Regions from separate parts of the Mesorhizobium sp. RIZ17 genome, predicted to be linked through region 3. Evidence: predicted binding sites of a transcription regulator. Region 3 holds the regulator's gene; each other region holds the start of a gene.
What was found. Region 3 encodes LexA, which represses DNA repair genes until DNA is damaged. Its sites were predicted from a motif close to TGTTCNNNNTGTGTTCNG; they were not measured.

Region 1: the regulator LexA is predicted to act here: its motif matches at 2,047-2,064, upstream of dinB (DNA polymerase IV).
Region 2: the regulator LexA is predicted to act here: its motif matches at 825-842, upstream of WDX12_RS29085 (carbohydrate kinase family protein).

The regions. Positions count from the first base shown of each region.
Region 1 covers NZ_CP147861.1:4,755,325-4,764,951, reverse strand. The annotation lists gene WDX12_RS22990 (TadE/TadG family type IV pilus assembly protein) at 1-25, shown strand, start outside; gene WDX12_RS22985 (hypothetical protein) at 52-288, opposite strand; gene WDX12_RS22980 (polymerase) at 318-608, opposite strand; gene WDX12_RS22975 (hypothetical protein) at 882-1,160, shown strand; gene WDX12_RS22970 (cupin domain-containing protein) at 1,424-1,804, shown strand; gene dinB (DNA polymerase IV) at 2,139-3,401, shown strand; gene WDX12_RS22960 (aldose 1-epimerase) at 3,512-4,363, opposite strand; gene WDX12_RS22955 (SDR family oxidoreductase) at 4,372-5,127, opposite strand; gene WDX12_RS22950 (ATP-binding cassette domain-containing protein) at 5,140-5,871, opposite strand; gene WDX12_RS22945 (ABC transporter permease) at 5,875-6,852, opposite strand; gene WDX12_RS22940 (sugar ABC transporter substrate-binding protein) at 6,932-7,909, opposite strand; gene WDX12_RS22935 (mandelate racemase/muconate lactonizing enzyme family protein) at 7,933-9,135, opposite strand; gene WDX12_RS22930 (FadR/GntR family transcriptional regulator) at 9,135-9,627, opposite strand, start outside.
Region 2 covers NZ_CP147861.1:5,968,373-5,977,999, forward strand. The annotation lists gene recA (recombinase RecA) at 1-701, opposite strand, end outside; gene WDX12_RS29085 (carbohydrate kinase family protein) at 1,080-2,018, shown strand; gene WDX12_RS29090 (pseudouridine-5'-phosphate glycosidase) at 2,058-2,975, shown strand; gene WDX12_RS29095 (TfoX/Sxy family protein) at 3,181-3,504, opposite strand; gene WDX12_RS29100 (GFA family protein) at 3,593-4,090, shown strand; gene sufA (Fe-S cluster assembly scaffold SufA) at 4,226-4,606, opposite strand; gene WDX12_RS29110 (SUF system Fe-S cluster assembly protein) at 4,695-5,087, opposite strand; gene WDX12_RS29115 (cysteine desulfurase) at 5,093-6,334, opposite strand; gene sufD (Fe-S cluster assembly protein SufD) at 6,439-7,710, opposite strand; gene sufC (Fe-S cluster assembly ATPase SufC) at 7,733-8,488, opposite strand; gene sufB (Fe-S cluster assembly protein SufB) at 8,516-9,627, opposite strand, start outside.
Region 3 covers NZ_CP147861.1:5,616,690-5,626,316, forward strand. The annotation lists gene WDX12_RS27355 (molybdopterin molybdotransferase MoeA) at 1-1,193, shown strand, start outside; gene WDX12_RS27360 (alpha/beta hydrolase) at 1,314-2,144, opposite strand; gene WDX12_RS27365 (AMP-binding protein) at 2,394-4,019, shown strand; gene kynU (kynureninase) at 4,035-5,282, opposite strand; gene lexA (transcriptional repressor LexA) at 5,739-6,473, shown strand; gene WDX12_RS27380 (ComEC/Rec2 family competence protein) at 6,514-8,973, opposite strand; gene gltX (glutamate--tRNA ligase) at 9,076-9,627, shown strand, end outside.

The DNA of each region.
Region 1 (9,627 bases), 860 kb from region 3:
ACGGATGATCACCCTGGCGAAATGAGCGCCAATCTCCCCTTGAGGGAAGGATTACAGCTCGCCTACGATATCCGCGCCCGGCTGCTCGTCGAAGAGCACCGCGCAGCCGCGCTCGAGCGCGACCTGCGTCAAGGCGTTGGCCGCATCCCTATCCGACGAAACGAAATCGCCGGTCAGGACGCGCAATTCCTCGACGGCCTTCGACATAGGCACGAGACGTCCGGCGAAACGGTCGCTCGCGCATGCGTCGATGACGCACAGAAGATCGATGAGTTCGAAATTATGCATGGCGGCCTCCGCCAGCGCCATCCCTTCGCTCAATCAACGGTATAAGGCGCGGACTGGTTCCCTCGCCTGCCTTCGTCGAGTGGCCTGAGGGGCGCGAGCTTGAGATCGAAGCGAGCCGGCAACCATGGCTCGACATAGGCCTTGCGCACCGATCCGGTGGCCATGGTGTCGATTGGAAGAAGGACCACCATCTGGGCATGGCGTTGTGGCCAGAGGGGCCTGCCGACCAGGAGGAAGACGCCGACGACAAATCCCGCCAAAAGCAGCGCGGCAAACAGGTTCGCGATCATGTTGCCGGGTAGCACGGCCAGCAGCTCCAAGACAGTTTCCAAAGGGGAGAGGAGTGCCCGCCATATCGCAGGAATGGCGGGCACCCCGTCGTCGACCGCCGATGAAGGGACTTTGTCCGGCGGCTTGCTAGCCCAAATGAAATAATGCCCTTCTTGTTTCTAGAAAATCGGCGCCTCGGGCCTCTGCGTTCAATGAGTGAGACTTCAGTCCGAACACGGCCCTGGACCGTCGCCCGAGGGCCGGAACAATCGCTTCCCGGTGCCGTTGCCCGGCAATCGAAATCGGCGAAAGGAGAGGAAGTCATGGCCGACGGACCTACAGTTGTAAACACGGGCGGCGGTGGCGGCGGCGGAACCGCGGTCGCAATCGTTCTCGCCATCATCGTGATCGTCGGGCTGCTGTTCTTCACCGGCATCATCAATGTCGGTGGCGGTGGCGGCGGATCGACCGATGTCAACGTCAAGATCGACACGCCCAAGATCGAGGCGCCAAAGGCCGGCACGCCGCCGGCGCCGACCAAGACGCCATCGACGGCACCCGCTGCTCCGGCGCCTGCCCCGGCTCCCGCGAGCGGCGGCTGACCCTGGCGAACGCAACCAGTTGTCAAAGGTGCCCTGGTTGTCGCGCTGTCGGCCCGCGTGTTCTTGGGAGGCGCGGGCTGCCCTTGGAGCGGTTCCGCCTCTGCAATGGCGTCGAGCCGCTCCAGGCGTTACTTGCCCTCGACCGCTTCAGCCCGCGCGGCAGCTTCAGGCAATTATATTAGCAATCCCTCATAACGAGGCGTATGAATAAGCCAGCGGTCGCCGACGGTCGCGTCAGGCTCCGCTTCACATGGGAGGATGCCATGGCCGAAACTGCCGTGAAGGTGACGAAGCTCGAATCCAAATCGCACAACAATCCCGACGAGGTCCGCGCGCCCGCCAAGACGCGTGTCGAGATCGTCCGGCTGCCGGGCTATACGCTTGGGCGGATGAACATGCAGCCGGGCTGGAAATGGTCCGAATGCGTCAAGCCGGTGGTCAAGACCGATAGCTGCCAGGTCTCGCATGTCGGCTATGTCGTATCCGGCTCGATCACGGTGCGGATGACCGACGGCACGCAAAAGACCTTCGAGGCCGGCAGTTCCTACACCATCCCGCCCGGCCATGACGCCTGGGTGGAAGGCAACCAGCCGTTCCAGTGCATCGAGGTGCTGAGCGCCGAGCAATACGCCAAACCGGCATAAGCGCAAGCAATCGCCCCTCAGACCGGGGGCGCCAAAAGCGGCAGAGGGGTCGCCCCGCGTGGAACGCCGTTCTTGGGCGTTGCAAAGCCGCCGCGCTTCACACGCGAGGCTCCCATGGCCGCTTGCGACCATGTCCCCTCAAGAGCGAGGCGTCGCGCACAACCGGCCGGCAAACGTCTCGGTTGTGCACGGTTGCAACTGTTCTGGTGTACAGCCCCGCCGACTTGACGAGAGACCGCTTTTGTTCTCTTTATGTTCCGATTAAAATCCCTTACGAAAGACGCAGCTAATGCTGCGCTGCCGCAATGCGGACCGGATGGAGATGGACCGCGGGATGCTCGCCACAAACGCCGCTGCGGCCGCCACCATCCTGCATGCCGATCTCGACGCCTTCTACGCCTCGGTCGAGCAGTTGCTCGATCCGTCATTGCGTGGCAAGCCGATCGCAGTCGGCGGCGGCGTGGTGCTGGCGGCTTCCTATGAGGCCAAGGTCTTCGGCGTGCGCGGCGGCATGCCTGGCCGCAAGGCGCGCGAGCTCTGCCCGCAGCTCATCTTCGTCGGCGGCCATTTTTCCGAGTACCAGCGTCTCGGCGACGCCGCGATCGAGGTGCTCGGCGATTTCACGCCGCTGGTCGAGCGCATCTCGATCGACGAGGCGTTCGCCGATGTCGCCGGCTGCACGCATCTTTTTGGTCCTCCGCAAGAGATCGCGCGAAAAATCCGCGACCGCGTGATGGCCGAGCTCGGCCTGCCGATCTCGATCGGCGTGGCGCGCACAAAACATCTGGCCAAGATCGCATCGCAGGTGGCCAAGCCAGACGGGCTGGTGGTGGTCGAGCCCGGCACCGAGCTCGCCTTCCTGCACGACCTGCCCGTCACGCTGATGTGGGGCGTCGGCCCGGCGACCAAGGCCAGGCTCGCCGAGATCGGCGTCGAGACCATCGGGCAGTTGGCGCGCACGCACAGCGGCGCGCTGGAGCGGCTGATCGGCCACGCCGCCGGCCAGAAACTTGCCGCGCTTGCCTGGAACCGCGACCCGCGCAAACTCGAGACGCATCGCCGAGCACATTCCGCCGGCGCGCAATCGGCGTTGGGCAGGAAACCGGCGCTGCCGCGCGTCTTCGTGCCGACGCTGCTGCATCTGGCCGACCGCGTCGCCAGCCGGTTGCGCGCCAAGGACCGGCCCGGACGCACAATCACGGTTCGCGTGCGGTTCGCCGACATGCGCGCGGTCAGCCGCTCGATCACGCTCGACCAGCCGATCCAGGCGACAGCGATGCTGGCCGAGATCGCCGAAGAACTGGTGCGCGGCGTGCTGGCCGCCCATCCAGGCGAGCGGGACATCTCGCTGCTCGCCATCTCCGTCTCGCATCTGGAGGAACATGCCGAATTGCAGCTCGAACTGCCACTCGGCCTGGCGGATGAGAAGCTCAGGCCCGGCAGCCGCAAGGGGCTGGCTCGATTCGGAGCCGACCGCGCCATCGACAAGATACGCCAGCGTTTCGGCAAGGAGGCCGTCGGCTACGGCACGGTGGCGCTCGAAGGCGCGCGCTCAGTGCCGGACGGGTTCAGGGAGCTGGCGGAGAAGGAGTTGTAGAGGGGGCTGTTTCCGGCGTGTCCTCTTGCGACGTTGGAAATTGGCGAAGCCGACGCGACGTTCAATCTCCCCCGCAAGGGGGGAGATCAGCAGTTCCAGCGGCGGCACGCTCAATCGGTCACCGTCCAGTCCAACTGCATCGTCGCGCTCATCGCTTGCCCGTGCTCCAGCACCGTCAGCCCTTCGCCGTGATGCGCATCGACAGGGTGAGAGACCGGTTCGAAGCAGAAGAAGCCGGCATCGGGTGACGGCGAATAGAGGATATAGACATCGAGCGTTGGCGAGGCGGTGAGCGAAACGGAAATCCGCCCCGGTTGCACGATGGTCGCGTGTCCATCCCAGCCGGAGAAGCCGTTGTTCACCCAGCCCGCCGGCAAAAGCGAGGTTTGGGAAAAATCCCACCATGGATGCTCGGCGACAGGCGCCACCCCGACCGGCAAATGGCGCTCGTCCTCCAGCCAGACGCGCTGCGCCTTCGCCTTAAGCGTGGTCCTGGCGACGCGCGGAAACCAGGGGTGGAAGCCGAGGCCATAGGGCAGGCGCATGCCGGCGCGATTTTCAACAATCAGCCGCGCCTCCAGCGCGCCGTCCTGCAGCGTATAGGTAACCGACGCCGCATAGCGGTAAGGACCGATCGCGCCGTCATCGAGCGTCAGCTCCGCCTCGGTGTCGGTATGGCTGGCAAGCCGCCACGGCTTCTGGAAGCCGTCGCCATGAATCGGGAAAGTCTCGCCGGGCACATTCGGCTCGATGGCATGAAAGAGGCCGTCGAAGGTGAAGCCCCCGCCGGAAATGCGGTTCGACCACGGCACGAGGAGCTGGCAACCGGATGTGCCGGTGCCGTCCCCTGCCCTCAAAAGCGGAACCCGCGCGCTGCCGACAAGCGCATCGTAACGGGCGATCGCACCACCCTTGTCGGGCGCGAGCACGAGCCGCGCGCGGCCGTCTCGAAGCTCAGCCATGCCGGCCGTCACCAGCCGCCGTCCACGGCGATGTTCTGGCCGCTGATCATGTCGGAGGCTGGCGAGACGAGGAACAGCACGAGGTCGGCAACGTTGGCCGGCTCGATACGCCTCTTCAGGCTCTGGTTCGCGAGGATCCAGTCATTGTACTCCTTCAGCCGGTCGCCGAAGACGCGCTCTTCCGCCTCCGAGACCACCGCGCCCGGCGACACGGCGTTCACCCTGATGCCATGCGGCCCGAGCTCGCGCGCCAGCGATTTGGTGAGGCCGAGCATGGCGCCTTTCGACGCGACATAGGGCACGTAGCCGTCCCAGCGGCCGTTGAGCGTGATCGAGCAGAAGTTGACGATCTTGCCGTAGCCCTTGGCCTTCATGCCGGGAGCGCAGGCCCGCGCCAGCGCGAAGGCGGCCGAGGAGTTGACGCGGATCTGGTCCTCATACTCGGCGAGAGAGAATTCCTCGAACGGCCGGTTGATGATCAGCGCCGCGTTGTTGATCAGGATGTCGATGCCGCTTTCCTTCGCCGCCAGCGCGGCAACGGCCGCTTCCGCCTCGGCCAGCCGGTTGAGATCGCACCCAATGAAGGCGATGTCGCCGCTGGCCTGACCGGCCAACCCGGCGACGATGTCCGGTCCGTTCTCGACCTCGGGCCGATCGAGCACCAGCACACGCGCGCCGGCCCGCGCCAGCGTCGCCGCCTGGGCACGACCGAGCGAGCCGAGGCCGCCCGTCAGCAGCACCTTACGACCGTTAAGCACCTTCATTGCCAAGTTTCCCTAGAGCACGCCATGCACTTCATCGATCGAGGTATCCTCGATGCGCTTGTCCAGCACCACCTCGCCGCGCGCCATCGCCACGATGCGGTCGCAGCAGTCGAAGACGTGGTGCATGTTGTGGCTGATGAAAACACCGGTCACCCCCTGCTCCTTCAAGCCGCGCACGAAGCCGATCACCTTGTTGGTCTCCTTGACCGAGAGGTGGTTGGTCGGCTCGTCGAGGATCATCACCTTCGACTTGAAATGCATGGCGCGCGCGATGGCGACGCCCTGGCGCTGACCGCCGGAGAGCTCGCCGACGAGCGCGTCGGGAGAGCGCAGATGCAGGTCGACATTGGCGATGGCGCGAATGCTCTCCTCGGCCATCTTCTTCTGGTCGAGGATGCCGACGCCGAGGATCGAGAAGCGGGTCGGCTCGCGGCCGATGAACAGGTTCCTGGCGATCGACATGGTGGGGACCATGGAGTTGTACTGGTAGATGGTCTCGATGCCGAGAGCCATCGCGTCGCGCGGCGTTGCGATGCTGACCGCCCTGCCCTCGACCTGGATCTCGCCCTGATCGGCGCGGTGGACGCCGGACAGGATGTTGATCAGCGTCGACTTGCCGGCGCCGTTGTCGCCGACAAGGCCGAGCGCCTCGCCGCGCCGGAAATCGAGCGAGACGCCCTTCAGCGCATGTACGCCGGAATACCATTTGTGCAGGTCGCGCACCGAGATGATCGCATCGCCCACGGCTCAGCCCTCCATCTTGATGGCCTTGGCGCGCTTGCGCATCCAGGCATTGGCGACGACGGCGAAGATGGTGAGGAAGCCGATGGCGAACTTGAACCAGTTGGCGTCGACGTGGCTGAGCACAAGTCCGTTGTCGATGACGCGGATGAGCGTCGTGCCGATGATGCCGCCCATCACCGTGCCGATGCCGCCGGTGAGCGAGGCGCCACCGATGACGGCGGCCGCGACCGCCTGCAACTCCAGCCCCTCGCCGATCGAAGGCAGCGGCGAGCCCAACCGCAGCACCTGCAGCATGCCCGCAAAACCCGCGAGCACCGAACAGAGCATGAAGCAGACGATCTTGACCCTGGCGGTCGGGATGCCCATCGAGGCCGCGGCCGGCAGGAAGCCGCCGGTAGCCTTGATCCAGTTGCCGAAATTGGTCCGCGACAGCATCAGCGAGGTCAGCACCGCGACCGCCACGAACCACAGGAACGACATGCGGAACATGTTGCCAGGCCCAACGAAGGAGGTGAACAGCCAGTTGGGCAGGTCGGCGGGCAGCAGCGGCGGGAAGCCGCCGGAGACAACCACGGTGAGCGAGCGCGCCATGAACAGCATGCCGAGCGTGGTGATGAAGCTCGGGATCGCGAAGCGGATGGTGATGTAGCCGTTGATGAAGCCGATCGCCGCGGCGACCAGCAGTCCGGCGAGCAGCGCCAGCGGGAACGGCCAGCCATGCACCATCAGCACCGCCATCGACATCGGCATCAACGCGAACACCGACCCGACCGACAGGTCGAACTCGCCGCCGATCATCAGGATGGTGACGCCGATGGCGACGAGGCCGGCCTCCGGCAGGATGCCGAGGACGCCGCGCAGATTGTCGGCATTCAGGAACACGCCGTGCGAGCGCACCTGGAACAGCACGATGAGCAGAACCAGAAGGATCAGCCCGGCCAGCTCCGGTTTTTCGAGATAGGTCTTGAACAGGCGCTTCAACGCAAGGCTCCGGTGGTTCGGGATTCAGACGCATCGGCGACGGCCGGCGCCGCCGATGCAGGTCTCGGTATTTGGAGAGCTACCTCAGCCCCTGGGCCGACAGCGCCATGATGCTGTCGGCCTCCTTTGGCCGCACGATGCCCTGGCCGGTGTCGATGTCCGAAGGCGCAAGGCCGATCTTCTTGTTCAGATAAGCCTCCATCACCGGCATGAAGCCCTGCATGTAGGGCTGCTGGTCGACCAGCGCCTGGACATAGCCCTTCTGCATCTGCTGCAGCACCTCGGGCACCAGGTCGAAGCCGCCGAGCAGCACCTTGCCCGGCGCCACGCCTCGATCGGCCAGCACGCGGGCCACGCCGGCGCACCAGAAGCCTGTGTCGAAATAGGCCGTGGTGTCGGGATGGGCGTTCAAATAGGCGCCGACGCGGTCGGAGGTGATGGCCAGATCGGTGCCGCTGTCGATGCGCTCCCACGACACGTCGCGGTCCTTATGCGCGGCCTTGTACTCCTCGAGGAACTGCATGACACCGGCGCCGCGGCTTTCCGACCAGTTCTGGCCGGGCGCCGAAATGCCGACCAGCACCTTGATCGGACCGTCTTTCGGAAAACTCTCGGAAATCGCCTTGGCGAGCGAATAGCCGGCCGGCTTGAAGCCCTGGCCGACGAAGGCCTGCCGCGCATTGCCCTTGGCGCCCTCGGTGTCGTCGACATTGACGGCGATCACCAGCACGCCGGCGTCGCGTGCCTCCTTGACGACGTCATCCAGAGCGTGATCGTCGACGATTGAGGTCAAAAGCGCGTCGGGCTTGGCGGCAAGTGCTGCTCGCATGTTCGCGACCTGCTGCTCGACCGAGCCCTCGGTCTGGGTGAAGACCATGTTGCAGTTCGCTTCGACTTTGGCGCAGGCATCGTCAAAACCCTTCTTCACCGCCTGCCAGAACGTGTTCGAGGCCGACGAATGATGGGTGAAGACGATGTTGAGCCCGTCGGCGCGGGCCACGGATTGGCCGCCGATCAGGGCGACGCCGAGCAATAGCATTGCGGTGAGTTTCTTCATGTCTGTTCCTCCCTTTGGATTTCTCAGATGCTTGTCCTGTCGCTGACGCGACGATGGACGGTGTAGGCGCGGCCGAGTTCCGGACTGAGCGCCAGCCCCAGCCCCGGCCCGGGCGGCACAGTGATCATGCCGTCCTTCACTTCCGGCAGCGCGGTGACCAGATCGCGGTACCAGGTGCGGTAGAAGGCGCGCACGCTTTCCTGGACGAGCGCGTTCGGCGCGTTGAGCGAAAGATGCGTCGAGGCGGCGAGCACGACCGGACCGGTGCAGTCATGCGGCGCCACCGGCAGCCGCCATGCCTCGGCCATCGAGGCGATCTTGCGCGCCTCCGAGAGGCCGCCGCACCAGGAGATGTCGAGCATGACGATGCCGGCCGCTCCCGTCTCCAGCAGGTCGCGGAAAGCCCAGCGGCTGCCCAGCGTCTCCGAGGCCGAGATCGGTGCCGGACTGGCGGCGGCATAGCGCTTGAGGTCGCCGAGGCTATCCATGCGGATCGGGTCCTCGTGCCAGTAGGTGGCGTAGGGCTTCAGCGCCTGCGCGATCCTGATGGCCGGCAAGAGCTGCCACATGGAGTGGAACTCGACCATGATGTCCATCTTGTCGCCGACGGCTTTGCGAATCTTTTCAAACGGTTCGAGCGCCGCCTTCAAGTCAGCGGCGGAAATGTCGTTGCCGCGCGTCTTTTCCGCCGCGTGGTCGAACGGCCAGATCTTCATGGCGGTGATGCCGTCCTCCAGCAGCTCCTCCGCCAGTTCGCCGGCGCGGGTGAGGAAGGCGTTGAGGTCGTCATAATCACGCCCGGCGCCGATGCCGTAATTGGCCGTGGTCTGGCCCTTGGCGTCCTTGATGTATTCGGTGCCGGCGCAAGTGTTGTAGGTGCGGATCGAGCGGCGGCTGAAGCCGCCGAGCAATTGCGCGACCGGCTGGTTGGTGGCCTTGCCGAAAATGTCCCACAGCGCGATGTCGAAGGCCGAGTTGCCGCGCACCTCGGCGCCGCTGGAGCGGAAGCCGAGATAGCCGACGAGGTCGGCGGCCAGGAGGTCGATCTGCAGCGGGTCGCGGCCGATCACCCGCGGCGCGACATATTCGTGCAGATATTCCTCGACGGTGCGCGACAAAAAGAAGGTCTCGCCGAGCCCGGTGATGCCCTCGTCGGTATGGACCTCGACCCAGAGCAAATTGGGTCGTTCCTCGATGCGGACGGTTTCGATGGCGTGGATCTTCATCAGGCAATCCCCGCATCGAGCAGCGCCTTGACGCTCTTGTCGAAATGCTCGGCCATGTGCTCGGCCGCCAGCCGTGGATCGCCCTTGAGGATGGCGTCGGCGATGTCCTCATGGCCCTTGATCATCTTGAGCTGGGCCTCGTCCGAGGAGCGGGTGCGCCAGCCGATCACCCAGGTGCGGCGCGTGACGCCGCTGAAGGCGGTGACGATCAGCGAAAAGACCGGGTTGTGCGAGGCCGCCGCGATCGCCTCGTGGAAGGCGATGTCGTGCTCCATGACGGCCTCGGGGTTCGTGAAATTCTCGCGCATCAGCCGGGCCGACTGGGCAATCGCCGCAGCCTCCTGGTCGGTGCGGCGCAGCGCGGCGAGCGCGACCGTGCGCATCTCGATGGTGCGCCTGACGTCATAGACCTGCTGCACGCTGATCTGCTGTGTGGTGATGCCGTGCTCGATCACCATCGACATCGCGCCGGTATCGAGCTTGGCGACGGTG
Region 2 (9,627 bases), 350 kb from region 3:
AGGCGCACCGAAGCGTAGAATTTCAGCGCGTTGCCGCCCGTGGTCGTCTCGGGCGAGCCGAACATGACGCCGATCTTCATGCGGATCTGGTTGATGAAGATGACCATGGTGTTGGAGCGCGAGATCGAGGCGGTCAGCTTGCGCAGCGCCTGGCTCATCAGGCGGGCCTGCAGGCCAGGTAGCGCATCGCCCATCTCGCCTTCGATTTCGGCGCGCGGCGTCAGTGCCGCGACCGAGTCGATGACCAGAACGTCGATGGCGCCCGAACGCACCAGCGTGTCGCAGATCTCCAGCGCCTGTTCGCCGGTATCGGGCTGCGAGATCAGGAGGTTCTCCAGGTCAACGCCGAGCTTGCGGGCATAGACCGGATCGAGCGCATGCTCGGCATCGACGAAGGCGCAGATGCCGCCCTTCTTCTGCGCTTCGGCGACCGTGTGCAGCGCCAGCGTGGTCTTGCCCGAGCTTTCCGGCCCGTAGATTTCGACGATGCGGCCGCGCGGCAGGCCGCCGACGCCGAGCGCGATATCGAGGCCGAGCGAGCCGGTCGGCACGGTTTCGATCTCGACCGCCTGCTCGTTGGCGCCGAGCCGCATGATCGAGCCCTTGCCGAAGGCGCGCTCGATCTGCGACAGCGCCGCGTCCAGAGCTTTTGATTTGTCCACTGCCTTATCCTCTACAAGCCGCAAAGTATTCTGAGCCATGATACATCACCCCTTGGTCGTCAATGAAGGCCGGACAATCCGTGATCCTTGTCGGTTTGTACCTTTTTTGTTCTCATTTGGCAAGGGGATACAACCAACTGAAAAACAATCAATATCTGGATTTGTTCTATTTTTGTCTCACCAGGGCTGGTACAAACCGGAACCGCTGGTCCAGAAGAGATCTCGTATCCGGCCGTCCGAATCGCGAACGATTGCAGGGCGATCCAGGGAAACTTAGAGCAATTCCAGGAAAAGTGCGTAGCGGTTTCTGTCCGGAATTGCGCAAAAACAAGATCTAGAGCGGTTCGGCGATTCCGTGAAACGCTGAACCGCTCTAGTGTGCGCAGCCGCACGATCAACGGAAGTCACCGATCCAATATGCCGACATCCCCAAATATCCTGGCGCTGGGCGGCGCCCATATCGACCGGCGCGGCCAGGTCTCGGGCACTTATGTGCCGGCCGCCTCCAACCCCGGCATGATGCGCGAGGACGTCGGCGGCGTGGTTTTCAACGCGTTGCGCAGCGTGGTGAAGCGCGGCGTGTCGGCCTCGCTGATTTCGGTGCGCGGCGGCGACGCGGCGGCGGACACAGTCGCCTCGGCGATCGACAACGCCGGAATAACGGACCTCTCGGTGGTGTTCCTCGACCGCACGACGCCGAGCTACACGGCGCTGATCGACCCCGAGGGCGAATTGATCGTCGGGCTGGCCGACATGGCGCTCTACGACCTCGCCTTCCCCAAGCAGATAAGGCGCTCCAAGGTCCGCGAGGCGATCGCCGCGGCAGACGCCATCCTGTGCGACGCCAACCTGCCGACGGCCGCTCTCGAACGCCTGATGGCACTGGCCGACGGCCGGCCGGTCTTCGCCATCGCCGTCTCGCCGGCCAAGGTCGTGCGCCTGACGCCGCTGCTCGACCAGCTGTCGCTGCTTTTCATGAACAGCCGAGAAGCCGCCGCGCTTGTCGATGCCGAGCCATCCGGCGAACTCCTTGTCCGCCGGCTCAGGCAGGCCGGGCTGAACGCCGGCGTTGTGACCTCCGGCAGCGCTCCGGTGCTGGGCTTCGACGACAGCGGCATCTTTGAGATCGATCCGCCCGCGCCACGCAAGGTTGCCGACGTGACCGGCGCCGGCGATGCCCTGACCGGCGCGACGGTCGCCGCCCTGTTGCGCGGCCTGCCGCTGCGCGCGGCACTGCGTGAAGGCCTTGCGGCGGCGATGCTGGCCATCGAGAGCCCTCAGGCCGTGCCGTCCTTCACGAACGCCAACTTCGGCCAAGCGCTTGCCCTTGTGCCGGAGGCGCGGGAGGTGGCATAGGGCCACCAGACATCCACTTCCTCCTGACCGGAGACAGCCGTGACGCCCGAAACCGCCCGCCCCTTCGTCGACATCCACCCGCCCGTGGCCGAGGCGCTTGCCGCCGGCCGGCCCGTGGTGGCGCTGGAAAGCACCATCATCACCCACGGCATGCCCTACCCCGATAATGGTGCGATGGCAGCCAGGGTCGAGCAGATCATCATCGACGGCGGCGCGGTGCCGGCGACGATCGCCGTGGTCGATGGCCGCATCAAGATCGGCCTGTCCGACGGCGAGCGCGAATCGCTCGCCATGACCGGCGACGCCATGAAGCTGTCGCGCGCCGATATCGGCTTCGCCGTCGCTCAAAAGCGCACCGGCGGCACCACGGTTGCCGCCACCATGATCGCCGCGCACATGGCTGGCATAAAAGTCTTCGCCACCGGCGGTATCGGCGGCGTCCACAAGGGCGCGGAAAAAAGCTTCGACATCTCGGCCGATCTCGACGAGCTGGCGCGCACGCCGGTCATCGTCGTCTCGGCCGGCGCCAAGGCGATCCTCGACATCGAAAAGACGCTGGAAGTGATGGAGACGCGCGGCGTGCCGGTGATCGGCCATGGCTGCGAGACCATGCCCGCCTTCTGGTCGCGCCAGTCGCCCTTCCGCGCGCCGCTGACGCTCAATGCGCCTGAGGACATCGCGCATTTCTACCGCACGCGTCAGGCGCTCGGCCTAAGCGGCGGCATCCTGGTCGCCAATCCGGTGCCGCAAAATGACGAGATCCCGGCCGCCGAGATGGATGGCTACATCCAGGCCGCGCAACAGGCCGCCGAGGCGCTCAACGTCACCGGCAAGGCGGTGACGCCCTTCCTCTTGTCGAAGATCCTGGAACTCTCCGGCGGCCGCAGCCTGAAAACCAACATCGCCCTGGTCGAGAACAACGCGCGGCTGGCGGCGGAGATCGCGGAGGCGCTGTAGGGCACGCGGCGAAGCCCCCTCACCCGGATTGCCAAGGCCGAATTGCGAAGAGCAATTCGGGGCATTCCGACCTCTCCCCAAGGGGAGAGGACCGGCCGGCGCCTGCGCCAACCTCTTCTCCCCAGCGGGGAGAAGGTGGCCGCGAAGCGGCCGGATGAGGGGGCGGCCTCGACATGACCTTCATAGTGTTTCAACAGCGGACCAATCACTTCCCCGCCCTTCGCCCCGCTTCATAAGCGCGCCGCGCCCACAACGTCATCTCGTCGGGATCGTCGAAAGCCTCGTCGGGAATGCTCCAATAGGGCATTGCGATCAGCTTGCCGTGCCGCGAGCCTGTATAAGTCCATTGCTTGCACCCGGCGGCCTCGAAATCAGGCGCGCTCTCCTCGTCCGCCTTGAGCAGCAATTCGCCGCGCACGACGACCGCGACGATGACGCCGTCGCAATAGATGCCCTTGCCGCCGAACAGCTTGCGGATGCTGATCGGCCCCAGGCTTTCGAACAATTCCTCAAGGCGGGCATTATCCATGCAGCAATCATCTCATCCGGCATGGGCCTTGTCCTCGCCGCAACCAAGAGCATGCTGACAGGTTGAGATCAAAAAACGGAGATCCGCCATGCCCGTCCTGCTCAAAGGCTCCTGCCGCTGTGGCGCCGTCCGCTTCGAGGTGGAAAGCCACACGCCGGTGCCGTTCATGCTCTGCTACTGCTCGATCTGCCGCAAGCAGCAGGGCGGCGGCGGCTTCGCCATCAATCTCGGCGCCGACTACGAGACGATGAACGTCCGGGGCAAACGCAGCCTCGGTGTCTACCGAGCCGAGATCGAGGACGACGAGCATCCGCATTGCGATGTCTCGACCGGTGAGCGCAATTTCTGCAAGAAATGCGGCGCGGCGCTCTGGCTCTACGATCCGACCTGGCCTGACCTCGTCCATCCTTTCGCGTCAGCCATCGACAGCGACCTGCCGAAACCGACGGAAAAGGTGCATCTGATGCTGAAATACAAGGCGAACTGGGTCGAGCCGGTGATCGGCAGACAAGACAAGGTGTTCGACGTCTACCCGGAAGAGTCGATCGCCGACTGGCACAAGCGCACAGGGATGTGGGTGGAATAGCGTTCTTCGCCCCGTTCACGGGGAGAAGATGCCGGCAGGCAGATGAGGGGCGGCGCGAACTTCGGATAGAGCAGCTCTGCCCCTCATTCGGCCCTTCGGGCCACCTTCTCCCCGTAAACGGGGCGAAGGAAGGGGTCAGGCGGAAGCGCGCGCCTCCGCAAGCGCCTTTAGGTCCGCAGGCTTCAGCTCGACGGATTCGCCGCAGCCGCAGGCCGAGCTCTGGTTCGGGTTCTTGAAGGTGAAGCCGGTGCGCAGCGTGGTCTGCTCGAAATCCATCTCGGTGCCGAACAGGAACAACGCCGCCTCCGGCGCGACATAGACATGCGCGCCGTCTCGCTCGATATGGTCGTCCTTGGGATTGGGCTCGGTCACGAGGTCGACCGTATATTCCATGCCGGCGCAGCCGCCCTTCTTGATGCCGAGACGGATGCCATGCGCGTTGTCGCGCGCAGCCACAATCTCGCGCACCCGGTCGGCGGCCTTGTCGGTCATCGTGATGACGGCGAAGCGTCCCATGTCATTCTCCACGTTCGCGCGGGTTCAAGGCCCGCGGAATGAGTCTGCCCTTAAGATGGTGAAGTTTCACCTAGCGTGCAAGTCAAGCTCAATACCACCCGACCGCCACCTGCGCCTCTTCCGACATGCGGTCGGGCGTCCAGGGCGGATCGAAGGTCATCTTGACCTCGACGCCGGAAACGCCTTCGACGGCGCCGACGGCGTTCTCGACCCAGCCCGGCATTTCACCAGCCACCGGACAGCCCGGCGCGGTCAAGGTCATGTCGATCTTGACCGACCGGTCGTCCTCGATGTCGATCCTGTAGACGAGGCCGAGCTCATAAATGTCGGCCGGGATTTCCGGGTCGTAGACGGTCTTCAGCGCCGAAACGATATCGTCGGTCAGCCGCGCCAGCTCGTCGGCGGGGATCGCCGAGGCCGAAACGATGCCGTTGCCGGCCGTTTCCGGAACAGTCTCTGCGGTCGCCCTCACATCGTCCATCATCATCACCCGAAGAACTTTCGCGCCTTTTCCAGCGCCCCGGCCAAAGCGTCGACTTCGGCCCTCGTATTATACATGCCGAACGATGCCCTGCATGTGGAGGTGACGCCGAAGCGTTTCAACAGCGGCTGGGCGCAATGCGTGCCCGCCCGCACCGCAACACCTTGCCGGTCGATCACCATCGACACGTCATGCGCATGGATACCTTGCAATTCGAACGAGATGATGGCGCCCTTGCCCGGCGCGTCGCCGAAGATGCGCAGCGAATTGATCGCCCGCAGCCGCTCATGCGCATAGGCCTTGAGGTCCGCCTCGTGTGCTGCGATCCGCTCGCGACCGACCTTCTCCATGTAGTCGAGCGCAGCGCCCAGGCCGATCGCCTGCACGATCGGCGGCGTGCCTGCCTCGAAACGGTGCGGCGGTTCGTTGTAGGTGACGATGTCTTCCGTCACCTCCTCGATCATCTCGCCGCCGCCCATGAAGGGCCGCATCTCTTCCAGCCTGTCCTTCTTGCCGTAGAGCACGCCGATGCCCGACGGACCGTAGACCTTGTGTCCGGTGAAGACGAAGAAATCGCAGTCGAGGTCCTGCACGTCGATCGGCATGTGCACGGCGCTCTGGCTGCCGTCGACCAAGACAGGAATTCCGCGCGCATGCGCGATGCGCACGATCTCCTTGATCGGCGTCACCGTGCCCAAGGCATTGGACATCTGCGTGATGGCAACCAGTTTCGTGCGCGAGGTCAATCGCTTTTCGAATTCCTCGATGTGGAACGCGCCGAGATCATCGACCGGCACCCAGACAAGCTTGGCGCCCTGCCGCTCGCGGATGAAATGCCACGGCACGATGTTGGAATGGTGCTCCATGATCGAGAGCACGATCTCGTCGCCTTCGCCGATCCGCGGCATGCCGTAACCGTAAGCAACTGTATTGATCGCCGAGGTGGTGTTGGAGGTGAAGACGATGTTGTCGGTGCTCGGCGCATTGAGGAACCGCTGCACGGATTTGCGCGCATTCTCATAGGCGTCGGTCGCGGCGTTGGACAGGAAATGCAGCCCGCGATGGACGTTGGCGTATTCCTGGGAATAGGCATGCTGGATCGTGTCGAGCACCACCTGCGGCTTCTGCGCCGAGGCGCCGTTGTCGAGATAGACCAGCGGCTTGCCGTAGACCTGGCGCGACAGGATCGGGAAGTCGCGGCGGATCGCCTCGACGTCATAGGGGGTGGTTTCGATCTTCTGGTCCATTTCCAAGTCCTTGCCGGCCAAGGCCGCGATCCTTCCAACACCCCTCATCCGTCTCGGCGCTGCGCGCCGATCCACCTTCTCCCACAAGGGGAGAAGGTTGGGCGCTACCCGTGCGTCGAAAACCAGCCGTCGAGCCGCTCTTCCAGCGCCTCGACCAGCGCCTCGTCGTCCAGTTCCTCGATCACTTCGGCCACGAACGCCTTCACCAGAAGGCCTCGCGCCGATTTCTCGTCGATGCCCCGCGCCATCAGGTAGAACAGATGGTTGTGGTCGATCTCGGTGACCGTGGCGCCATGGCCGCAGACGACGTCGTCGGCGAAGATTTCCAGCTCCGGCTTGGTCGAGAACTCGCCGTCATCCGACAGAAGCAGCGTGTTGCAGGCCATCTTGGCGTTGGTCTTCTGCGCATATTGATGCACGTTGATGCGGCCCTGAAAGACGCCGCGCGCCTTGCCGGTCACGACATTGCGCATCACCTCGGTCGAGGTCGTGTGCGGCACCGCGTGGTCGAGCACCATGGTGGTGTCGGTATGCGTGTCGCCGGCCAGAAGATTGATGCCGCGCAATTTGAAATCGGCGCCTTCGCCGGTCGTCCTGACGACGACCTCCTGGCGCACGAGCTTGCCGCCGGCGTTCATCACGAACAGCGTCAGCTTGGCATCCTTGCCGATATGCGCCTTGAACTGGGCGAGATGCGTGGCGGTGTCCGGCTGCTCCTGCACGATCAGCCAGGTCACTTCCGCGCCGTCGCCGATCACGAGCTGGCTGACCGAAGAGACGAGCGCATCGTCGCCCTCGCCCGCCTGGCGCTCGACGACAATCGCCTTTGCGCCGGCGCCGACGCGCGCCAGGAGCCGCACATGCGACTGGCCGCCGGACTGAAGGTTCTGCAATTCGACCGGCTTTTCCAGCGCCACGCCGTCGGCGATGTCGACGAAATAGCCGTCGGCGACGAAGGCCGTGTTGAGCGCACCGATCGCGTCGTCGCTGCCATAGGGATCCAGTCCCGGAGCCACGCTGCCGTCGGTGAGCTTCTCCGACAGCCGCTGCACGGTGACGCCTTCGATCTCCGGCAGCTTGGCGTTGGAGACGCCGTTCAGCACCGGAAGCACCGCCGAGCCTTCAAGGATAGGCGCAAGCGCCTTGACGACGGCGCCGGCCTCGAAAGCCGGCACCGAGGTGAGCAGCCGGCGCAGGTCCGTATAATGCCAGGATTCGACGCGTCGCGTCGGCAGGCCGTGCTTGATCGCCTCGATCGCGTCGTCGCGCTTGACCATCACCGCGCCGTCGCCGGGCAGCAGCGACAACCGCTCGCCGAAGGCGTCGATCAGCGCCGTCTCGGCCAATGTCCGCTGGGGCTGTGCGTGCATGTTCATGGCTCTTGCCTCGACCGCCATCTCACGCCGCTTCGCCGATCACGCCGGCATAGCCGTTGGCCTCGAGATCGAGCGCCAGCGACTTGTCGCCCGACTTGATGACCTGACCCTTGTAGAGCACGTGCACCGAGTCCGGTACGATGTGCTCGAGCAGGCGCTGGTAGTGGGTGATGACGACGATGGCGCGTTCCGGCGAACGCAACGCGTTGACGCCGTCCGAGACGATCTTCAGCGCGTCGATGTCGAGGCCGGAATCGGTCTCGTCGAGCACGCAGAGTTTTGGCTCGAGCAGCTTCATCTGCAGGATCTCGGCGCGCTTCTTCTCGCCGCCGGAAAAGCCGACATTGAGCGGCCGCTTCAGCATGTTCATGTCCATGCTGAGCGAGGCCGCAGCTTCCTTCACGCGCTTCAGGAATTCCGGCACCTTCAGCGGCTCCTCGCCGCGCGCCTTGCGCTGCTCGTTCATCGCCACTTTCAGGAATTCCATGGTCGCCACGCCCGGTATCTCCATCGGATACTGGAAGGCGAGGAAGATGCCGGCGGTGGCGCGCTCGGCCGGATCCATCTCCAGGATCGACTGGCCGTTATAGAGGATGTCGCCTTCCGTCACCTCATAGTCCTCGCGGCCGGCGAGGATATAGGACAGCGTCGACTTGCCCGAACCGTTCGGGCCCATGATGGCGGCGACCTCGCCGGCTTTCACCGTCAGATTGAGGCCGCGGATGATCTCGGTGCCGTCATCGACGATGCGGGCATGCAAATTCTTGATCTCAAGCATAATCTCTTCCTGAATATCGTATTGCGGTCAGCCGACCGAACCCTCGAGGCTGATGCCGATCAGCTTCTGCGCTTCGACCGCGAACTCCATCGGCAACTGCTGGATGACGTCCTTGACGAAGCCATTGACGATCAGCGCGATCGCCTCCTCTTCCGGAATGCCGCGCTGCATGACGTAGAATTTCTGGTCCTCGGAGATCTTCGACGTCGTCGCTTCGTGCTCGAACTGCGCCGTTGAATTCTTGGCCTCCATGTAAGGCACGGTGTGCGCACCGCACTGGTCGCCGATCAAAAGCGAGTCGCAATTGGTGAAGTTGCGCGCGTTGGCCGCTTTGCGATGCGCCGAGACCTGGCCGCGATAGGTGTTCTGCGAGAAGCCGGCGGCGATGCCCTTGGAGATGATGCGGCTCGACGTGTTCTTGCCGAGATGGATCATCTTGGTGCCGCTATCGACCTGCTGGTAACCGTTCGACACGGCGATCGAATAGAACTCGCCGCTGGAATCGTCGCCGCGCAGGATGCAGCTCGGATATTTCCAGGTGATGGCCGAACCGGTCTCGACCTGCGTCCACGAGATCTTCGAGCGGTCGCCGCGGCAGTCGCCGCGCTTGGTGACGAAATTGTAGATACCGCCCTTGCCCTCGGCGTCGCCCGGATACCAGTTCTGCACCGTCGAGTATTTGATCTCGGCATCGTCGAGCGCGACCAGCTCGACCACCGCGGCGTGCAGCTGGTTCTCGTCGCGCTGCGGCGCCGTGCAGCCTTCGAGATAGGAGACATAGGCCCCCTCCTCGGCGATGATCAGCGTGCGCTCGAACTGGCCGGTGTTCTTCTCGTTGATGCGGAAATAGGTCGACAATTCCATCGGGCAGCGAACGCCCTTCGGCACGAAGACGAACGAACCGTCGGTGAACACGGCCGAGTTCAGCGTGGCGTAGAAATTGTCCGTAGTCGGCACGACCGAGCCGAGATATTTCTTCACCAGATCGGGATGCTCGCGAATGGCTTCCGAGATCGAGCAGAAGATGACGCCGGCCTGCGCCAGCTCCTTCTTGAAGGTGGTGACCACGGAAACGGAATCGAACACGGCGTCGACCGCGACGCGGCCCGACTTGTAGACGTTGTCGCCAACCTCTTCTT
Region 3 (9,627 bases):
CGGTGGCCGAGGCGCTCGAACGCCTGCTCGACGGCGCAGCACCTTTGCCTGGCGAAAGCATTCCGCTCGCCGAAGCGGCTGGGCGGGTCCTGGCGGAACCGGTTGTGGCGCTGCGCACGCAGCCGCCGTTCAACGCCTCCGCGATGGACGGCTATGCCGTTCGTTTCGCCGATGTCGCTTCGGCGCCGGCTGAGCTCGAGGTCATGGGCATGGCGCCTGCCGGACGCGGCTTCTCCGGAACCGTCGGAAAAGGCCAGGCCGTGCGCATCTTTACCGGCGCGCCGCTGCCTGAAGGTGCCGACACCATTGTCATCCAGGAAAACGTCCGCGATCTCGGCAACCGCCGGATCGAGGTGATGGAGCCGACCGCGGAAGGACGCAATGTCCGTCGCCGCGGGCTCGACTTCGGCCAAGGCGACGTGCTGCTCGAAAAGGGCCGCGTGCTCGACGCGGCGGCCCTTTCGCTGGCGGCCTCGGCCAACCACCCTGCCTTGAGCGTCGTGCGCCGGCCGCTGGTTGCGATCATCGCCACCGGCGACGAACTGTTGCCGCCGGGCAGCACGCTTGGCCCCGACCAGATCATTTCGTCGAATGCCTACGGCGTTGCCGCCGCCGCCCAGTTGGTCGAGGCGCGCGCGCTCGACCTCGGCATCGCCGCCGACCGGAAAGAGGCGATCGCCGCGCTGGTCAGGAAAGCAGTCGAGGCAAAAGCTGATGTCATCGTCACGCTCGGCGGGGCTTCCGTCGGCGACCACGACCTGATCCATGATGTGCTGACCGGCGAAGGCATGAAGCTCGACTTCTGGAAGATCGCCATGCGCCCCGGCAAGCCGCTGATGTTTGGCCGGCTTGGCAATGTCCGTTGCATCGGCTTGCCTGGCAATCCGGTGGCAAGCATCGTCTGCTCGCAACTTTTCCTGAAGCCGCTCCTTGCCAGGCTCGGCGGCCGCGATCACCGGCAGGACGTGCGAACGGCCAGGCTGGGCGCCGCGATGCAGGCCAACGATCTCAGGCAGGACTACGTGCGCGCCGTCGTGCGCGAGGACGCCGGCACCCTGGTCGCGACTCCTTTCGGCATCCAGGACTCCTCGATGCTCAGGATGCTCGCCGATGCCAACGGCCTGATCGTGCGCCAGCCCTTCGCGCCTGCCGCGGAAGCCGGCGCCGAATGCAGCGTGCTGATGCTGCGCTAATACGTCGACGAAGTCGATCGTTCATGCATCGACGCAGCCGATCGTCCACACGTCGGCGAAGCCGATCATTCACACGTCGGCGAAGCGATCGTTGATCCATCGACGCAGTGGATCGTAGTTCTACTCGTCGACCAGCGTACGGGTCAGGGGATGATCCGGATCGGCGAGCCCATCCACAATATCGAAATGATGCCGGTCCGGCTCGACCACTGAACGGGTTGCGGCGCCGAGCCCGGTCCAGATGTTGGCGAGCAACGCGCTCTGGCGCAGGAATTCCGAGCGCTCGCCGCCGCCGACCCAACAGGTGACGCGGGCTCCCTGCCGAGGCCGCAGCAACGCCGGGCTTTCGCTCAACGCTTCCTTCTCGTCGATGTTCAAGGTCTCGTTCAGCGCGGTGAACATCAGCGGCCGAAGGTCGTGCAGACCTGAAATCGAAACGACCTGGCGTATGCGTCGCGCCACATCGGATGACAGCGGCGAGGCCGCGGTCACCATCCGGCTGGCGAGATGCCCGCCGGCCGAGTGCCCGGTCAGCATCAGCGGACCATCGATCATCGCTGCCGCCCTCTCGATCGCGGCCGCAACCTCGTTGACGATGCCACTGATCCTGGTCCGCGGGCAAAGGGTGTATGAGGGCATGGCGACGGCAAAACCGTGGCCGACAGCACCTCCAGCCAGATGCGACCAGGAGGTCTTGTGCGACTCCATCCAGTAGCCGCCGTGGATGAACACGACGAGCCCCTTTGGAGCGGTGGTCGGGAGAAACAGATCGAACCGGTTGCGCGGCGCTTCGCCATACATGATGTCGAGCCGCGCCCTGCCTTCTGCCACCAGCGTGTCGCGGAATTGCTGAGCCGGGCCATCCCAGGCCGCCGGCCAGCGGTCGCCACCCGCGATGTTCGCGCCATTGGCATAGGCATTGTTCCAATCCGCGATGCGATGTTCGACCAACCGTGCCTCCCAAGACGCGCAGCTTCATCCAGCAATGGCCGGCTGCAGGGATCACGTCAATGCTCCGGAACCAAAACATTTTAGGCTTGAAACAAATTTGGGCCGGTGCGATCCTGCCTTACGAACGGCCGACGACAGGAGGTCTGCCGAACGCCCAAGCCCGCCCACGCTCGCCCCAAGGCGGTGTCACGAAGGTACGGCCGGGGTGCGGCAAACCTCCTTGGGCAAAGCAGGGAGGATGACGGCTACATGCTTGGACCTTCAGCGCATACCGACACGTTCACGCGCGATCACCTGCCGCCGCCCGAGCAGTGGCCGGATTTCCTTCTGGATGGGTTCGACTATCCCGAGCGTCTCAACGCCGGCGTCGAACTGACCGACAGGCTGGTCGAGAAAGGTTTCGGCGATCGCACCGCGCTCATCGGCAATGGCCGCCGCCGCACCTATAAGGAATTGTCCGACTGGACGAGCCGCCTGGCGCATGCGCTGGTCGAAAACTATGGCGTGAGGCCGGGCAACCGGGTGCTTATCCGTTCGGCGAACAATCCCGCCATGGTTGCCTGCTGGCTGGCCGCCACCAAGGTCGGCGCCGTCGTCGTCAACACGATGCCGATGCTGCGCGCCGGCGAACTTGGCAAAATCGTCGACAAGGCCGAGATCGGCATCGCGCTTTGCGACACGCGGCTGATGGACGAGATGACGGCCTGCGCCAAGGAGAGCGCCTTCCTCAAGCAGGTCATCGGCTTCGACGGCACCGCCAACCATGACGCGGAGCTCGATCGCGCCGCGCTCGACAAGCCCGTGACCTTCAAGGCTGTCGACACCGGCTGCGACGACGTGGCGTTGCTTGGCTTCACTTCAGGCACGACCGGCGTGCCGAAGGCGACCATGCATTTCCACCGCGACCTGATGATCATCGCCGACGCCTACGCCCGCGAGATCCTCCAGGTGACGCCCGACGACGTCTTTGTCGGTTCCCCTCCATTGGCCTTTACCTTCGGCCTTGGCGGGCTTGCCATTTTCCCGCTCCGCTTCGGCGCGGCGGCGACATTGCTGGAGCAGGCGACGCCGCCCAACATGATCCACATCATCGAGACCTACAGGGCGACCATCTCCTTCACGGCGCCGACGGCCTACAGGGCGATGCTCAAGGCCATGGACGAAGGCGCTGACCTGTCTTCGCTGCGCGTCGCCGTGTCTGCCGGCGAAACGTTGCCCGCTCCCGTCTTCGAAGAGTGGACGCGAAAGACCGGCAAGCCGATTCTGGACGGCATCGGCGCCACCGAGATGCTGCATATCTTCATCTCCAATCGCTTCGACGACATGAAGCCCGCATCGACCGGCAAGCCGGTGGGCGGCTACGAGGCGCGCATCGTCGACGAGGAGATGCGCGAGTTGCCGCATGGCGCGACGGGAAGGCTGGCGGTGCGTGGGCCGACAGGCTGCCGCTACATGGCCGACGATCGCCAGAAGGACTATGTGCGGGATGGCTGGAACCTGACGGGCGACACCTTCGTGCAGGACGAAGACGGCTTCTTCCATTTCGCCGCCCGCTCCGATGACATGATCGTCAGCGCCGGCTACAACATTGCCGGGCCGGAAGTCGAGGCCGCGCTACTGTCGCATCCGGATGTCGCGGAATGCGCCGTCATCGGCGCCGAGGACGCCGAACGCGGCCAGATCGTCGAGGCGCATGTCGTGCTGGCGCCGGGCGCGGCGCCGGATGCCGCGACGGTCAAGCGTCTGCGGGATCACGTCAAGGCAACGATCGCGCCCTACAAATACCCGCGCTCGGTGAAGTTCATCGCCGCCTTGCCCAAGACCCAGACCGGCAAGATCCAGCGCTTCCGCCTGCGCGCCGAAAAGCCCCATTGAGCGAGAAAGCCCGATTCAGGTGACGGCCTCCTTGACCGCGAAGCGCGCTTCCCGCCAGACGCCGGTGCGCAGGATGTCTTCCAGCACTTCGACGGCCTCCCAGACATCCCGATAGCCGACATAGAGCGGTGTGAAGCCGAAGCGGATGGTGTATGGCGCGCGGAAATCGCCGATCACGCCGCGCTCGATCAGGGCGCGCATCACCTGGTAACCGTGCGGATGGGCGAACGACACCTGGCTGCCACGCTCGGCGCCATCGCGCGGGCTTTCCAGTTCGAGGCCGAAGGCGCCGCATCGGGCTTCGACAAGCCGGATGAACAAGTCCGTCAGGGCGATGCTTTTGTCGCGCACGGCATTCATGTCGACCTTGTCCCAGAGGTCCAGCGCGCCCTTCAGCGCCCGCATCGACAGCACCGGCTGTGTTCCGCACAGGAACCGGCGGATGCCCGTGCCGATGGCGTAGCCCTGCTCGAACGCGAAAGGCCGGGCGTGCCCCCACCAGCCGCTGAGCGGCTGGCGAATGTCACCGTGGTGGCGGTTCGCGGCGTAGATGAAGGCGGGCGCGCCCGGGCCGCCATTGAGGTATTTATAAGTGCAGCCGACAGCGAAATCGGCACTGAAACCATCAAGATCCACCGGCAACGCGCCTGCCGTATGGCAGAGGTCCCAGACGATCAGCGCGCCGGCTTCGTGGGCCTTGCGCGTCAAGGCCGCCATGTCGCGCAACCGGCCGGACTTGTAGTTGACGTGGTTGACCAGGATGACCGCGACTTGGCTGTCGATCAGCTCCTCGATCGTCGGGGCGTCGACACCTTCGAGCCGCAGCACCGTACCAGGACGCGTGGAGGCCACGCCCTCCGCCATGTAGAGATCGGTCGGAAAACTGTCGCCCTCGGCAACGATCACGGATCGGTCGGGCCGCATCGCCAGCGCCGCATGCAGGACCTTGTAGATGTTGATCGAGGTCGTATCGCAAACGACGGTCTGTCCGGCCGCCGCGCCGATCAGCCGCCCGAGCCGGTCGCCCAGTTCGACCGGCATTTGGAACCAGCCCGCGGTATTCCAGGCGCGGATAAGATCATGCGCCCATTCGCGCGTTGCCGCTTTCTCGATCTCGTCGAAAACCTCGGAGGACGCCGCACCCAGCGAGTTGCCGTCGAGATAGATCACCCCTTCCGGCAGGATGAAGCGATCGCGCAGGGCGCGCAGCGGATCCGCGGCATCCATCGCCTCGACTTCAGCACGGCCAGGAATTCCCCTCATCGCGTTACCGCCTCCATCTCGACCCAGCGCCGCTCGCAAATCGCCAGACGGCCAACGGCGGTTGTCTCACCCCAGTCGGCGTCGGGGCAAGAACCTTTCGTCCTGTGTTAGCTGGTCCATAGACCGCGAGAACAGTGAACCGGCAAATCGCCGAAGTTGGCATTTTGGGTTCGTTTCGTTCACGGTGCAGCATGCGCAAAGGGTGGTCCACGCGGTCCGACCCGCGCTTTCGTGATGGCGCTGCCTGCTGTTTCAACTTAGGCAGTGCTGCAAAATCGAACGGAATCAATGCCACCGCCCTACTGGCGGCGGCTGGCGTCCTCGAATGCAACATTGTTTCGGCAGCCTTAAGAAATTCATTAAACTTTAAACGGTTGCGGAACACAACTGGAACAGATAGTGTTTGTTCTGGGTTTGTTTTTCCGATTCTGGTTTCAGAACCCGTGGGGGCCGCCAATGCTGACGCGCAAACAACATGAACTCCTGATGTTCATCCATGAACGCCTGAAGGAGAGCGGGATTCCTCCATCCTTCGACGAGATGAAGGAGGCGCTGGACCTTGCCTCGAAGTCCGGCATCCACCGGTTGATCACGGCGCTGGAAGAGCGCGGCTTCATTCGCCGGCTGCCGAACCGGGCGCGCGCCCTCGAAGTCTTGCGCCTGCCCGACTCGATCGCGCCTGGCCTGAATGCCGCGAAGAAGTTCTCGCCAAGCGTCATCCAGGGCGGCCAAGGCAATCTCAACCGCCAGGTCAAGCCGGCAGCGCCTTCGCGCACGCCGACACCCAGCAATGACGACGACGCTGTTTCGGCCGTATCCATTCCGGTGATGGGCCGCATTGCCGCCGGCGTGCCGATCGACGCCATCCAGCACCAGACGCACTCGATCTCGGTGCCGCCGGACATGATCATGGGCGGCGAGCACTATGCGCTGGAGGTCAAGGGCGACTCGATGATAGAGGCCGGTATCTTCGACGGCGACACCGTCATCATCCGCAACGCCAATACGGCAAGCCCGGGCGAGATCGTGGTGGCGCTGGTCGACGACGAGGAAGCGACCTTGAAGCGGTTTCGCCGCAAGGGTGCCTCGATCGCGCTCGAGGCCGCCAACCCGGCCTATGAGACCCGGATCTTTGGACCGGATCGGGTCAAGGTTCAGGGCAAGCTCGTCGGACTTATCCGTCGCTACTGAGCAGGACCGCGCGGCGGTCTTCGCCGGAAATGCGTGACATCTATTCTGTCGGCTGCGGCGCGGCCGCCGGCTTTTCCGGTCGTTGATAGGGCGGCAGCCCCCTCGCCTCGCGTGTGTATTTCCGCTGCTCGTGCCAGGGACGATATGGCTCGTCGACCGCGTAGCGAACGGTTGGCCGGGCGGTCGCCGATTGCGGATCGAAGAAGATAGCGGCGCTGCCGTCGTGAGCCAGCTGCCGCTTGGTGACGACGAGCACGCGCGGATCGCGGCATGGGTTGTAGGCCGTTGCATCGTTGATGACGATGAGATCTGCGAACCCGCAGGCCGGTCGGGCGCTGCCGCGGTTCTCGGCAAGCGCGACGATGGCGCCGGAAGGATGCCGGCCGATGCAGAGGTCTCCGGTGCAGTAGAAGGGCGAGCCAGGCGGCAGGTCGACGGGATCGGCGATGTCGAGGGCGTCCTTGGCGAAGGTCTCCGGCGGCACGATATCCTCGGCTTTCAGCGCTCGTTTCCAGTTGTCGGTGGTGAACTCGTTGGAGCGCGCGCGGTTGATCGCAAGCTCACCGCCTCCGATCGGCATCGCCACCAGACGCGCGTCCTCCGAGACAAGCACATCCGGCGTGCGGACATGCGGAATGGCCAGCAGCGCCGCGAGCGCGAAGGGCACCGCGGCAAGCCTGAGCCACGTGGTCGCCATCGTTGCGATGACCAGCGCGACCGTCGCCAGCAGCACCGACTGGATCGAGATCAGCCCGACGGCGTCGACCGGTGAGCGCTCGGATATCCACGCCGAAATGGCGATCATCGCCGTCAGGCCCTTGCCCATGACAAAGAGGAAGGGACCGTCGAAGCCGAAGGGCATGGCGAGCGCGCTCAACACGGCGAACGGCATGACGATCAGCGAAACGATCGGCATGACCGCCAGATTGGCCAGCAGGCTGAGCGGCGACACGCGCTGAAAATGCCAGATCGCAAACAGCAACGTCGCGCTGCCTGCGATGAGCGACGTTATGGCGGCGCCGCCCACGCCAACCGCCAGTTTTTGCGATACGAACCCGAGAAACGAACGCCTTGCCGGCGGCGCTGTCGTTTTGCCGGCGCGATAGTCGGCAAAGCCGGCATAGGCGCCGACAAGCGCAGCGGTGGCGGCGAAGGACATCTGGAAGCTCGGGCCGACCACTTCGTGCGGCGAGACCAGGATGACGGCGATGGCAGAGATCGCCAGGTTGCGCATGGTCAGCGCCGCGCGGTCGAAAAGCACGGCGACCAGCATCACGGCCAGCATGATGAAGCTTCGCTCGGCCGCGACCACGATGCCGGAGATCACGAGGTAGGCGGCAATCGAGGCCAGCGCGATTGCAGCGGCATATTTCTTCACCGGTCGGCGTGACGAGAAATCCGGAAACAGCGCGAAGGTGCCGCGCAAAAGGACCATGATCGTGCCCGCGACAAGTGCCATGTGCAGGCCGGAGATCGAGATGATGTGGTAGATGCCGGTGCGCCGCATCGACTCGTTGATCGCTTCCGGAATGCCGGCGCGCACGCCGACGATCAGCGCCGCCGCGATCTCGCCTTCGGACCCGCCGATGGCGCTCCTGATATGGTCGGCAATGCCTTCGCGCGCGTTTTCGACAGCCGATGCGACGCGCGCTCCGAATGGCGCTTCTGCCGGGGCAATCAGCTTTGGATCGCCCAGGAAAAAGCCGCTGCCGCCGATGCCGGCAAAGTAGCTGTCGAAGGAAAAGTCATAGCTGTCCGGCCGAACCGGGCCTGTCGGCGGCAGCAGCTTGGCATAGCCGGTCAGCATCGACCCGGCGATCATCTCTGGCGGGATCCTGCGTGCCGACAGCCTGACGCGGTCCGGCGCATAGCGCAGCTTGGGATGCTCCGTGGAAATCAGATCGATTGTCAGCCGGATGCGGCCGTTGGCCATCGCCTCGGCGGTGACGAGGCGCCCCGTCAGCCGTGTCTGGATTTCGGAACCCAGCATCGGGGTCGCCATCCGCCAGGTCTCCACCTTGGCCGCGAGAAAGCCCAAGGCGCAGAAAAACGCCGCCACGAAGACAAGGTGTGTTCTGTGCCGGGAACGCGAAACCGCCGCGCAGACAGCCATCAGGGCCACCGCCGCGAGCGGCCTGTAGAGATCGGGCTCAGTGTTCAGCGAGAAGTAGTAGATGACACCAGCGGCCAGGAACACCGGCACCAGCAGGAAGCCAATGCCGCGGTCGAGCTCGGTGGCCGCCGCGGTGCCGATGCTTCGGTGGAGTGCGGGAAGCGAGGCGCGGCCAAGCTGTTTGCGGATCCGGCCGATGGTGGCTGTTGTTGGCGGGACCGGCTGTATTGCACCGTCACCGGGCGGCAGCAACACGGCTGGTGCGCGCGGCTCCGGAAGCGAAACCGGCGCTGTCTCTTCGGGTGTGGCATGGGCAAACATCAGGCGTTCGCTGACGCCAGCTGTCGTTCCCCCGCTCTCCTTCGCGCCCCGGCCACGTCCAGCCATCGGGTCTGCCCCTTGCGCCCCAGACCGCCTATGCTACATGAACGCCGGTCGCGTGGAAGTCTGCGCGACACATGCATTTTTCAGTGCTTCTTCGAGAGTTCCATGTCCGACAAGGTCGTCACCCGCTTTGCCCCCTCGCCCACAGGCTACCTGCACATCGGCGGGGCGCGCACGGCGCTGTTCAACTGGCTCTATGCCAGGCACACCGGCGGCACGATGCTGCTGCGCATCGAGGATACCGATCGCGAGCGCTCCACCGAAGCCGCCACGGCCGCCATTCTCGACGGGCTGACCTGGCTTGGCCTCTCCTGGGACGGCGACGCCGTCTCGCAGTTCCAGCGCGCGCCGCGTCATCGCGAGGTGGCCGAGGAACTCGTGCGCATGGGCAAGGCCTATTACGCCTATGAGACGCCGGCCGAGCTCGAGGCAATGCGCGAGGCGGCCCGCGCCAAGGGCCTGCCGCCGCGTTACAACGGCCAGTGGCGCGACCGTGACCCGTCCGAGGCGCCGGCAGGCGTCAAGGGTGCGATCCGCATCAAGGCGCCGACCGAAGGTGTGACGATCGTCAACGACCGCGTGCAGGGCGAAGTGCGCTTCCCGAACAAGGATCTCGACGACTTCATCATCCTGCGTTCCGACGGCGTCCCGACCTAC